Regions from separate parts of the Brevibacillus gelatini genome, predicted to be linked through region 1. Evidence: riboswitches for the same ligand, from Rfam matches in the RefSeq annotation. Region 1 holds a riboswitch; the other holds the start of a gene.

Region 1 (4,723 bases):
CCAGGTCCTGCTCAAGTTGTCCGAACGATTCGGACAGCGTCTCCAGATCAAACAAAATGCGCATGAAAAACATGCCGTCGCGCGGGTCTGTCGTATGCTGGTCGAACTGCACAATGTTCGCTTTGTAGCTGAATAGCAGGTTGGAGACGGCCGAGATGATGCCCAGCCGCTCCGGGCACGAAATGAGCAGGATCGCCCGATTTTCGTTTTTTGCAGGCTCTTGGTTCATATAGGTTCCTCCCGTTTTGGATGCTTTTCCCTTTCCCATAGACTGCCCAATCCGTCGGGAGCATTTACGCTCATTCCTCCAAGGCAAATTCGGCGTACTGTTCGGCAGTAAGCAGTTCGGACAGCTCACTCGGGTCGCTGATTTCCACGACAATCATCCAGCCTTTTTGGTACGCATCCGTGTTGATGATCTCCGGGCTGTCTTCCAGCTCGCTGTTTACTTCCACGACTTTGCCGCTGACTGGCGAAAACAGGTCCGATACGGCCTTGACCGACTCTACCGTGCCCATGGTTTGATTGGCGACCACTTCGGTACCCACCTGCGGAAGCTCGACAAACACGAGGTCCCCCAGTTGACTTTGGGCAAAATCGGTAATCCCTACGCGCACGCGCGTCTCGCTGAGCACCTCTACCCACTCGTGCTCCTTGCTGTACAGCCAGTTTTCTACAACTTTACTCATGTCTACTCTCCTCCGTATCGTTTTATTTCATGATTCTCTCTTTGACGGCTGAGCCTGTCGGCGTGACGGCCAGGCCGCCCAGCGCGGTTTCGCGGTAAGCACGCGGCATTTTTTTCCCAATCTCGTACATCGCCCCGATCACTTCATCGCACGGAATCTGGCTCTCGATCCCGGCCAGGGCAATATCGGCGGCGGAAAAGGCGAGCGAGGAACCGAGCACATTGCGCTTGATGCACGGAACCTCTACCAGTCCGGCAACCGGGTCACAGACGAGGCCGAGCATGGACTTCAAGGCGATGGCCGCAGCATGCACGGCCTGGCGCGGCGTTCCCTGCTTTGTCTCGACGATGGCCGCAGCAGCCATGGCCGTCGCCGAGCCGACTTCCGCCTGGCATCCCCCTGCCGCTCCCGAGATAAAGGCGCGGTTGGCGATCACATAGCCGATGGCGCTCGCCGTGAACAGCGCCATCACCAGATGCTCGAACGTGTACTTTTGATTTTCATGCAACGAAAACAGGCAGCCGGGCAAAATCCCTGCCGAGCCTGCTGTCGGCGTCGCAACGATGATTCCCATTCGCGCGTTCATTTCCGAGGTGGCGAAGGCAAACTTCATCGCGTCCCCGACAATCTGCCCCGTGAGTTGCTCGCCTTTTTCCAGATAGCGCTCCAGTTTGTAGGCATCCCCGCCAGATATGCCGCTTGGCGCCAGCGTGCGATCCGCTACCCCCTGGTCAATCGCCTCTTTCATCCTGACCAGCCGCTGCTTCATCCCTTCGACAATCTCCTGCTCCGGCCGGCCGCTTTTTGCGCTCTCGCGGGCCACCATCACTTCCGCTATGCTTTTGTTCGTCGCTTCACAAAGAGCCAACAGCTCTTCCATGGAGGCAAAGTCCATCTTATGCACCTCCTGCCACAGCTTCACAGCGTGTTTTTTGCCAAAGCTTGTTTCGCAGCTCATTCAGGTCGTACGGCGCGTTCAGCGGGATGTCGACGGCGAACTCGTTGACGTAAAAAATTTTCGAGATGCCCCCGCCAAGCGAAACACCGCCGATGACCGCCGTAACGCGGGCTGTTTTCGCCCGGACCAGCAGCGTGTTGGGATGGTCGTAATACGGGCACTCGCCCCGGCATTCGAACGCGAGGCGAACACCTCTTTTTGCCGCCAGCTCAAGCGCCACGCGGATGCGGCTGTCATCCGTGTCCAGCCCGAGCAGTCCGCCGACGATCGCTTTGTCTGTCCCGTGCCCCTTGTGCGTTTCCGAAAAGGAGTCGTAAAACACGATCTCGGCTGACTCGATGCCGCCGCCGAGAAAGTCGTGGACGAACTTCCCAATCGTCACGACCCCCGCCGTATGCGAACTGGACGGGCCAACCATGATCGGCCCGATAATGTCAAAGCAGCTGTTGTATACCATCGTCGCCCCTCCTGACTGCTTCACTGCGAGCTTCTGGTCCAGCAGACTGGTTGCGCTCCTGCAAGCTCATGACATCGCCCCCTGGAAACGTGTGGAAAAACATCGACCGCTACCTTTCCATCCTTTTGCACAGAAAAAAAGGACAGGGGAAAGATAGAGTGACGATACCCTACCTTTCCTCTGTCCTTTTTACCTGAGAGTTTAACTCCTGAAGCGATCCAGGAGTATTCCCCTTGGGTGGCTTTGTCAGCGCTCTCCAGAGGTGCGTCCGCTTGTAGTATCTGGTACCTGAGAGATTGATCCCAAGGCTTTTATGGGACTTGCTCCTTCGGTGCTAAACCGTTCGTTTAGTCTCTCCTACAACCATCATCCGCTACTATTCACTTCTTGCATATCATTGATTTTAGTAAAGCATACTCACTCTGCCAATGTCAATTCTGAAAAAAACCATTATTCAGTCTGTTATACCTGCTGACGCCGCCCCCTTTTCCATTCATGTATTTATAAGGAGGCCCGACATCATAATGTCTGAAAAAGTTCAGGAATGAAGGAGTCCCTCCCGATCCGGGTACCCTATAATTTACTGGGAAGACCTCTCATGCCACTAACAGACCAAGGTACGATCGGAGTGACGAAGGATGTATAAAAAGCTACTGGCCATCCCTGTAACGGCTGTTTTATTGTTGCTTTCAGCATGCGGTGCGAACGGGCCAGGAGGACAAGCCGCAGGCGATCCTGCCGCAAAGCCGACACGTTCTATCCAGTATTTGGGCAACACCTATACAATCCCCGCACGAACCAAACAAATCGCCTTTATTGAATCGCGCAGCAGCTTTGAAGATGCGCTTTTGACAGGCATCCCGCCGTTTGCCGCCACGGTCGAAAAAAACGGGGCGTTTCCGCAGGAATACGCGGCGATTACGCAAAATACGCAGAAGCTCCCTGCGGACATTATCGACCACGTCGGCGATCTTGCCGCCTTGGGGCCGGACACCATCCTGACTTCCGACAAGACGTCCGCAGAAAAACGCAGCAAGCTGGAAACAGCGGCAACGGTGATCCCTGTCTCCTCGAACGGGGCGCACTGGGAAGACAATCTGCGGCTGCTTGCCGAGGTGCGCGGCAAAGACGCCAACGTCGATGCGATTGTGAGCAAGGTGCGGACGAATATAGAAAAGACGCGTGAAAAGCTGGCTTCGCTCAAGGACAAAATCGTTTTGACCGCATGGTTTCACGAAGGCGCTTTTCTCGTCTATCCGAAAAACGAGCGGTACAACTACTTGCTGTACACCGATCTCGGACTGGCGACACCAGGCGTCGTCGAGCAAGCAAAAGAGCCCGTACCGCTTTCCCTTGCAGAGCTGGCACAGGCAGACCCGGATTATTTGTTTGTCATGGTCGACAAAAGCAGCGATCCCGCCGCCGCCAAAGCTTTCGAGCAGTTGAAACAGCAAAGCGAATGGAGCAATCTGCGCGCGGTTCAAAACCGCCAGGTCTACGAAAATGCAGTCAACCCGGGATTGGCGGGAGGCACCGCCTACAGCAACCAGTCGTTTTTGAACGCGCTGTCCGCGCGGTTGTTGAAATAAGCATCTTGCTCTTTACAGTTGAAGCATTTCGCGTGTATAAAAGCGGTCAATCAGATCATACTATACTCATCGAGCTCGGTGGTGTGTTTTCAAACAAGGCTGTAGTCTTCTACGGAGGCGATGCGCCATGGATGATTTACACGATCACCTAGTGAACAGAGGAAAACCGCAACAGTGCTAACAGCTTCTAACTTCATACTGGAGGTAGATGCGTCGCACGCAGTGATCGGTAACACCTCAAAGCTAGCGAGCTCGATGTATGCCGTCTCCTTTTCGGAGGCGGTTTTCTTTTTGCCATTTTGCCATAGGAAAAAGACCTTCGCCACCGAAGCAGCAAAGGTCTTGCAACACTGAATTATTCTCCAAGATCGACGTTGTGGTACACCTGCTGCACATCATCCAGGTCTTCGAGAGCGTCGATCATTTTTTCAAACTGGGCTTGCGCTTCTGCGGAAAGCGTCACTTCGTTTTGCGGGAGCATGGTCAGCTCGGCGACAGTAAATTCGCTGATGCCCGCTTTTTTCAGCGCTTCCTGCACGGCATGGAACTGCTCCGGCTCAGCGTAGACGATGACGGCCCCGTCTTCTTCCAAAATGTCGCGGACGTCTACGTCGGCTTCCATCAAAATTTCGAGCACTTCCTCGGCTGTTTTGCCTTCGAGGCCAAATACTGCCGTCGGGTCGAACATGTAGGCTACAGAGCCAGTCACACCCATGTTGCCGCCGTTTTTGTTGAAGGCGGCGCGCACTTCAGACGCCGTGCGGTTTACGTTGTTGGTCAAGGCGTCCACGATGACCATGGAGCCGTTTGGTCCGAAGCCTTCGTAGCGCAGCTCGCTGTAGTTTTCTTCAAATCCGCCCTTGGCTTTTTCGATTGCGCGGTCGATGATCGCCTTCGGTACGCTGTATGTTTTGGCGCGCTCCAGGACGACTTTCAGCGCACGGTTCGACTCTGGATCAGGCTCGCCCTGCTTGGCCGCTACATAAATTTCCTTGCCGAACTTGGCATATATACGACTGATGCTGGCATC
Region 2 (4,723 bases), 650 kb from region 1:
GAGCATGATGTCGCGACGCTTGTCGCAGATGAGCGATACTTTCAGGTTGAGCCCGAGCCAGGGAACGAGCGGCGTGGAGCGGCGCTTGCCTGCGCCCGGCAGGGAAGCGGTATTTTTCTCGTACATGCATAAAAAGCGTCCGTGCTTTTTCGCGGAGGCAAAAATTTGCTGCATGCGCATCGCACCCAGATGCAGATGCTCGACCCGCAGTCCGTCCGGCATCCGGTCCGGATGAAACGCAAAGGTGAGCACGAGCGGCTGGTAAGCCAGATTCATTTTTTCGACCCAACTCCAGTAAAACGGGCGGTTGCCAATATCCTTGTCCACCTCAACCGGAAGTTTGACCGTCAAGTAATCCGGATGGGTTTCGACGATGTGTGCGGAAAAAGCCGCGAGGTAGCGTTCTACAAATTGCCTGACCTGGTTGGCTTGCATCAGGGGAAACCTCTTTTCTTTTGGGCGTTTTGGCTATTGCTCTGCTGCTCCCGACAGGGCAGGGGAGGCGTGCAGTTGTCGGCTGGCGCGGATCGCCTGGCCCATGTTGTCGAGCTTGATGGCCATTTCGCGGGTCGATTTGGAGTCCATGATGATCTGGGTCAGATTTTCTTCCAGGGACGAACTGAGGTTGAGCCGCTCCACGATGTCGTCCAGCTCGCCGATCACCATCTCGAACAGGTCGATTTTTTCATACAGGAGTTTCAGAATGTGCTCCTCGATTGTGCCGACGGTGGACAAATTGTAAATGTGCACGTCCCGCTTCTGGCCGAGACGGTGGACGCGGCCGATCCGCTGTTCGACGCGCATCGGGTTCCACGGCATGTCGTAGTTGATGACCTGATTGCAAAACTGCAGGTTGATGCCTTCTCCACCTGCTTCGGTGGCGATGAGCACCTGCGCGCGGTTTTGAAACAGGTCGGTCATCCAGTCCTTTTTGCTGCGCTTGAATCCGCCGCGAAACGGCACAGAGGTAATGCCGTGGTCATGCAAATATTTTTGCAGGTAGTTTTGCGTCGCCCGGTACTCGGTGAAAATGATGACTTTGTCGTTGATCTCCTGGAGCAGCTCGACCGTTTTTGCCGCCTTGGAATGCGTCTCGATCCGCTTAATCATCTCCACCAGCTGCAAAATTTGGCCGCGCAGGGGAGAATCTTCGCTGGTGCGCTGGTGCATGTTGTACAGCGTCATGAAGGCGGCTTCCTTGCTGGAGCAAACCTCGCGCTGGAGCGTAATCAACGCGAGTGAGTTGAACAGCCCTGACTCTGCCTGGTACTGGTCGCGCACAAAGCGGGTGACGCCCTCGTACAGCTCCATTTCCTCCTGCGACAGCTCGATGGGAATCGACTGGACGCGTCGGCTGGTGAACTGGATGCCGCCGTCGCTTCGCTTGTTGCGAATCATTACTTTTTCAATTTCTTCGCGCAATTTGTCGCTGTTTTTCGACTGGCGCTTCCCTTCGACGTAATTGGAGGCAAACGACGCGGAGTGCCCGAGGTGCCCCGGCTTCAACAAATTAATCAGGTTGTACAGCTCGTCCATTTCGTTCTGGATCGGGGTGGCCGTGAGCAGCAGGCAATATTTTTTGCGAATTTCCTTCACGAACTGATAGTTTCGCGTCCGCCTGTTCTTGAGCTTGTGCGCCTCGTCGATAATCAGCATGTCGTAGTCGATGTCGAGCACGTGGCGGCGATGCGGGTCTCTTTTCGCTGTGTCGATGGAAGCGACGACAACCTCATGCTGTCTCCACATGTACTCCTTTTTTTGCGCCACAGCAGGAATGCCGAATTTTTGCTGCAATTCCTTCGTCCACTGGATGACGAGGGAGGCGGGAACGAGCACGAGAATTTTTTTCGCCAGCCCTCTGACCATGTACTCCTTCATAATCAGCCCGGCTTCAATCGTCTTGCCAAGACCGACCTCGTCAGCGAGAATGGCGCGCCCGCGCATTTCGTTGAGCACCCGTTCCGCCGTCTGCAACTGGTGGGGAAACGGGGAGAGAAGCGGCAAGTATTTCAGGCATTGCAACTGATCGAACTCGCGGACAGCCATGGCCTCTTCCGCTTCCAGCGCCAGCTTGAACAGCTCCCATTTGTCCCAGGGGCCGTCTTCGTGCAGGCGCTCCGTCAGCGGGGCTATCCAGCTCGTGTCGAATGAAACGGGAATATTCGGCATATAGGTTACTCCTTTACAAAGCTCTGCCATAACTTTCATACGCCTTATCAAAAAACTTAACAATCGTTACCGTATCTATCATTTTGTTAAGCGTTTCTTGATCTGACTGTTAATTTGCATATTTTCAACAGCGGACACTCATGGTAGGATAAAGAGGAAGTTCTTTTATTAGTATGGAAATCGCAGCAAAAACTTATGTATGACCATCTACCCACAGCGAATGATAGTAGCAGGGAGAGACTGCGCGAACCACTGCAGCGCCGAAGGAGCAAGCCGGAACCGGTGAATCTCTCAGGCAAAAGAACCTCTACTGGACGCAACTCTGGAGAGAGCTCGATCATGGAGCCACCAAAGGGGAAACTTGCAGGTGCGGTGATCCCCGCCGCGCTTGATTGGCAAGGTAACTCTCAGGTACCAAGGACAGAGGAGGAAAAATGGGCACCATTCTTTTTGGTGTACCCGTTTTTTCGCCTCTGTTTTTTCATGGGGAGCAATGCCGACTAACAGCCTTTAGGAGGTGCCACACATGTCCAATCTGAAAAGAACGCCACTATTTGATTCCTACGCGAAATACGGCGCCAAAACGATTGACTTCGGTGGTTGGGAGCTGCCTGTACAGTTCTCCAGCATTGGCCAGGAGCACGAAGCCGTTCGCACGAAAGCAGGTTTGTTTGACGTATCTCACATGGGCGAGGTAGACGTAAAAGGCGAGAGTGCGCTCGAATATTTGCAGCGCGTCACCACCAACGACGTGTCCAAGCTGGCTGTCGGGCAAGCGCAGTACAGTGTGCTCTGCTACCCGGACGGCGGTACGGTCGACGATCTGCTCGTTTACAAATACGCAGACGACCATTACCTGCTCGTCATTAACGCCGGAAACATTGACAAAGACTATGAATGGCTGAAAGAGCACCTGATTCCAGGTGTGACCATTGAAAACATTTCGCCGCAAACGGCGCAGCTCGCCATTCAGGGACCTTTGGCCGAATCGATCTTGCGAAAGCTGACCGCGACAGACCTGTCGAAAATCGGCTTCTTCCGCTTCGAGCGTGACGTAGAGATCGCTGGCATTCCGGCACTTGTCTCTCGCACGGGCTATACTGGCGAGGACGGCTTTGAGATTTACCTGGCGGCCGATCGCGCAGCAGAGCTGTGGGACGCGCTGCTTGCAGCCGGCAAGGAAGACGGACTTTTGCCTTGCGGACTTGGCGCACGCGACACGCTGCGTTTCGAAGCCAAGCTGCCGCTGTACGGTCAGGAGCTGAGCAAAGACATCACGCCGATTGAGGCGGGGATCGGCTTCGCGGTGAAGGTGGACAAAGAAGTGCCGTTCATCGGCCAGGAAGTGCTCAAGGCGCAAAAGGAAAACGGTGCGCCTCGCAAGCTCGTCGGCATCGAGATGATTGACCGCGGCATTCCGCGCACGCACTACCCGGTCTATGCCGGAGAAGAACTGGTGGGCGAAGTGACGACAGGTACACAATCCCCAACCTTGAAGAAAAATGTCGGCCTGGCGCTCGTCAAAAGCGAGCATGCGGCGCTTGGCACCCAGCTGGAAGTGGAGATTCGCGGAAAGCGCCTCAAAGCCGAGGTCGTAGCCACTCCTTTTTACAAACGTCCGAAAAACTAGGCAATCGCTCACTATACATTTATTTTGAGGAGGACAACGTTCGTGAAATATCGCTACCTGCCCCAAACCGATCAGGACAAGCGCGAAATGCTCGATACCCTGGGCGTTTCCAGTGTAGAAGACCTGTTTGCAGACATTCCGGAAGAAGTGCGCTTCAAAGGTGCGCTGAACATTCCGGAAGCTCTGTCCGAGCCGGAACTGGTGAAATACTTCTCGCGTCTGGCCAATAAAAACGTCAACTTCAACACGCACGTAAACTTTTTGGGCGCTGGTGTTTACCAGCACTACATGCCGAGCACAGTGAACCACATGCTGTTGCGCGGAGAATTTTTTACAGCGTACACGCCGTATCAGCCTGAGATCAGTCAGGGTGAGCTGCAAGCGATTTTTGAATTCCAGACGATGGTATGTGAACTGACCGGAATGGAAGTAGCGAACTCCTCCATGTACGATGGGGCGACTTCGCTGGCAGAAGCGGCGATGATGGCGGCTGGCCACACGGGCAAAAAACGCGTTGTCGTCTCCCGTGCTGTTCATCCAGAAGCGCGCGGCGTTCTGAAAACATACGCCTACGGACAAAGCGTGGAGCTGGTCGAGGTTGGGCTCGACAGCAACGGAGTGACCGATCTCGCAGCGCTGGAAGCGGCTGTGGACGAAAATACGGCGGCTGTCATCGTCCAATACCCGAACTTCTTCGGAAACGTCGAGGACCTGGCAGCAATCGAGCCGATTGCCCATGGCAAAGGCGCACTGTTTGTCACGTCCGCCAACCCGCTTGCCCTTGGCGTACTGGAAGCACCGGGCAAACTGGGCGCAGACATCGTGGTCGGCGACATGCAGCCATTCGGCATCCCGGCATCGTTTGGCGGACCGCACTGCGGATATTTCGCGACAACAACCAAGCTGATGCGCAAAATGCCAGGC

What was found. Region 1 has a riboswitch for glycine ahead of AAFJ72_RS06165 (serine dehydratase beta chain). Riboswitches for the same ligand answer to the same signal wherever they lie in the genome.
Region 2: another riboswitch for glycine. It lies ahead of gcvT (glycine cleavage system aminomethyltransferase GcvT); the one in region 1 lies ahead of AAFJ72_RS06165 (serine dehydratase beta chain).

Annotation. Positions count from the first base shown of each region.
Region 1 covers NZ_CP154342.1:1,221,995-1,226,717, reverse strand. The annotation lists gene purU (formyltetrahydrofolate deformylase) at 1-229, opposite strand, end outside; gene gcvH (glycine cleavage system protein GcvH) at 300-689, opposite strand; gene sdaAA (L-serine ammonia-lyase, iron-sulfur-dependent, subunit alpha) at 712-1,584, opposite strand; partial or broken gene AAFJ72_RS06165 (serine dehydratase beta chain) at 1,586-2,032, opposite strand; glycine riboswitch at 2,370-2,474, opposite strand; gene AAFJ72_RS06160 (ABC transporter substrate-binding protein) at 2,743-3,693, shown strand; gene AAFJ72_RS06155 (YebC/PmpR family DNA-binding transcriptional regulator) at 4,049-4,723, opposite strand, start outside.
Region 2 covers NZ_CP154342.1:1,875,556-1,880,278, forward strand. The annotation lists gene AAFJ72_RS09280 (YqhG family protein) at 1-435, opposite strand, end outside; gene AAFJ72_RS09285 (DEAD/DEAH box helicase) at 469-2,169, opposite strand; glycine riboswitch at 2,390-2,486, shown strand; glycine riboswitch at 2,487-2,603, shown strand; gene gcvT (glycine cleavage system aminomethyltransferase GcvT) at 2,696-3,799, shown strand; gene gcvPA (aminomethyl-transferring glycine dehydrogenase subunit GcvPA) at 3,842-4,723, shown strand, end outside.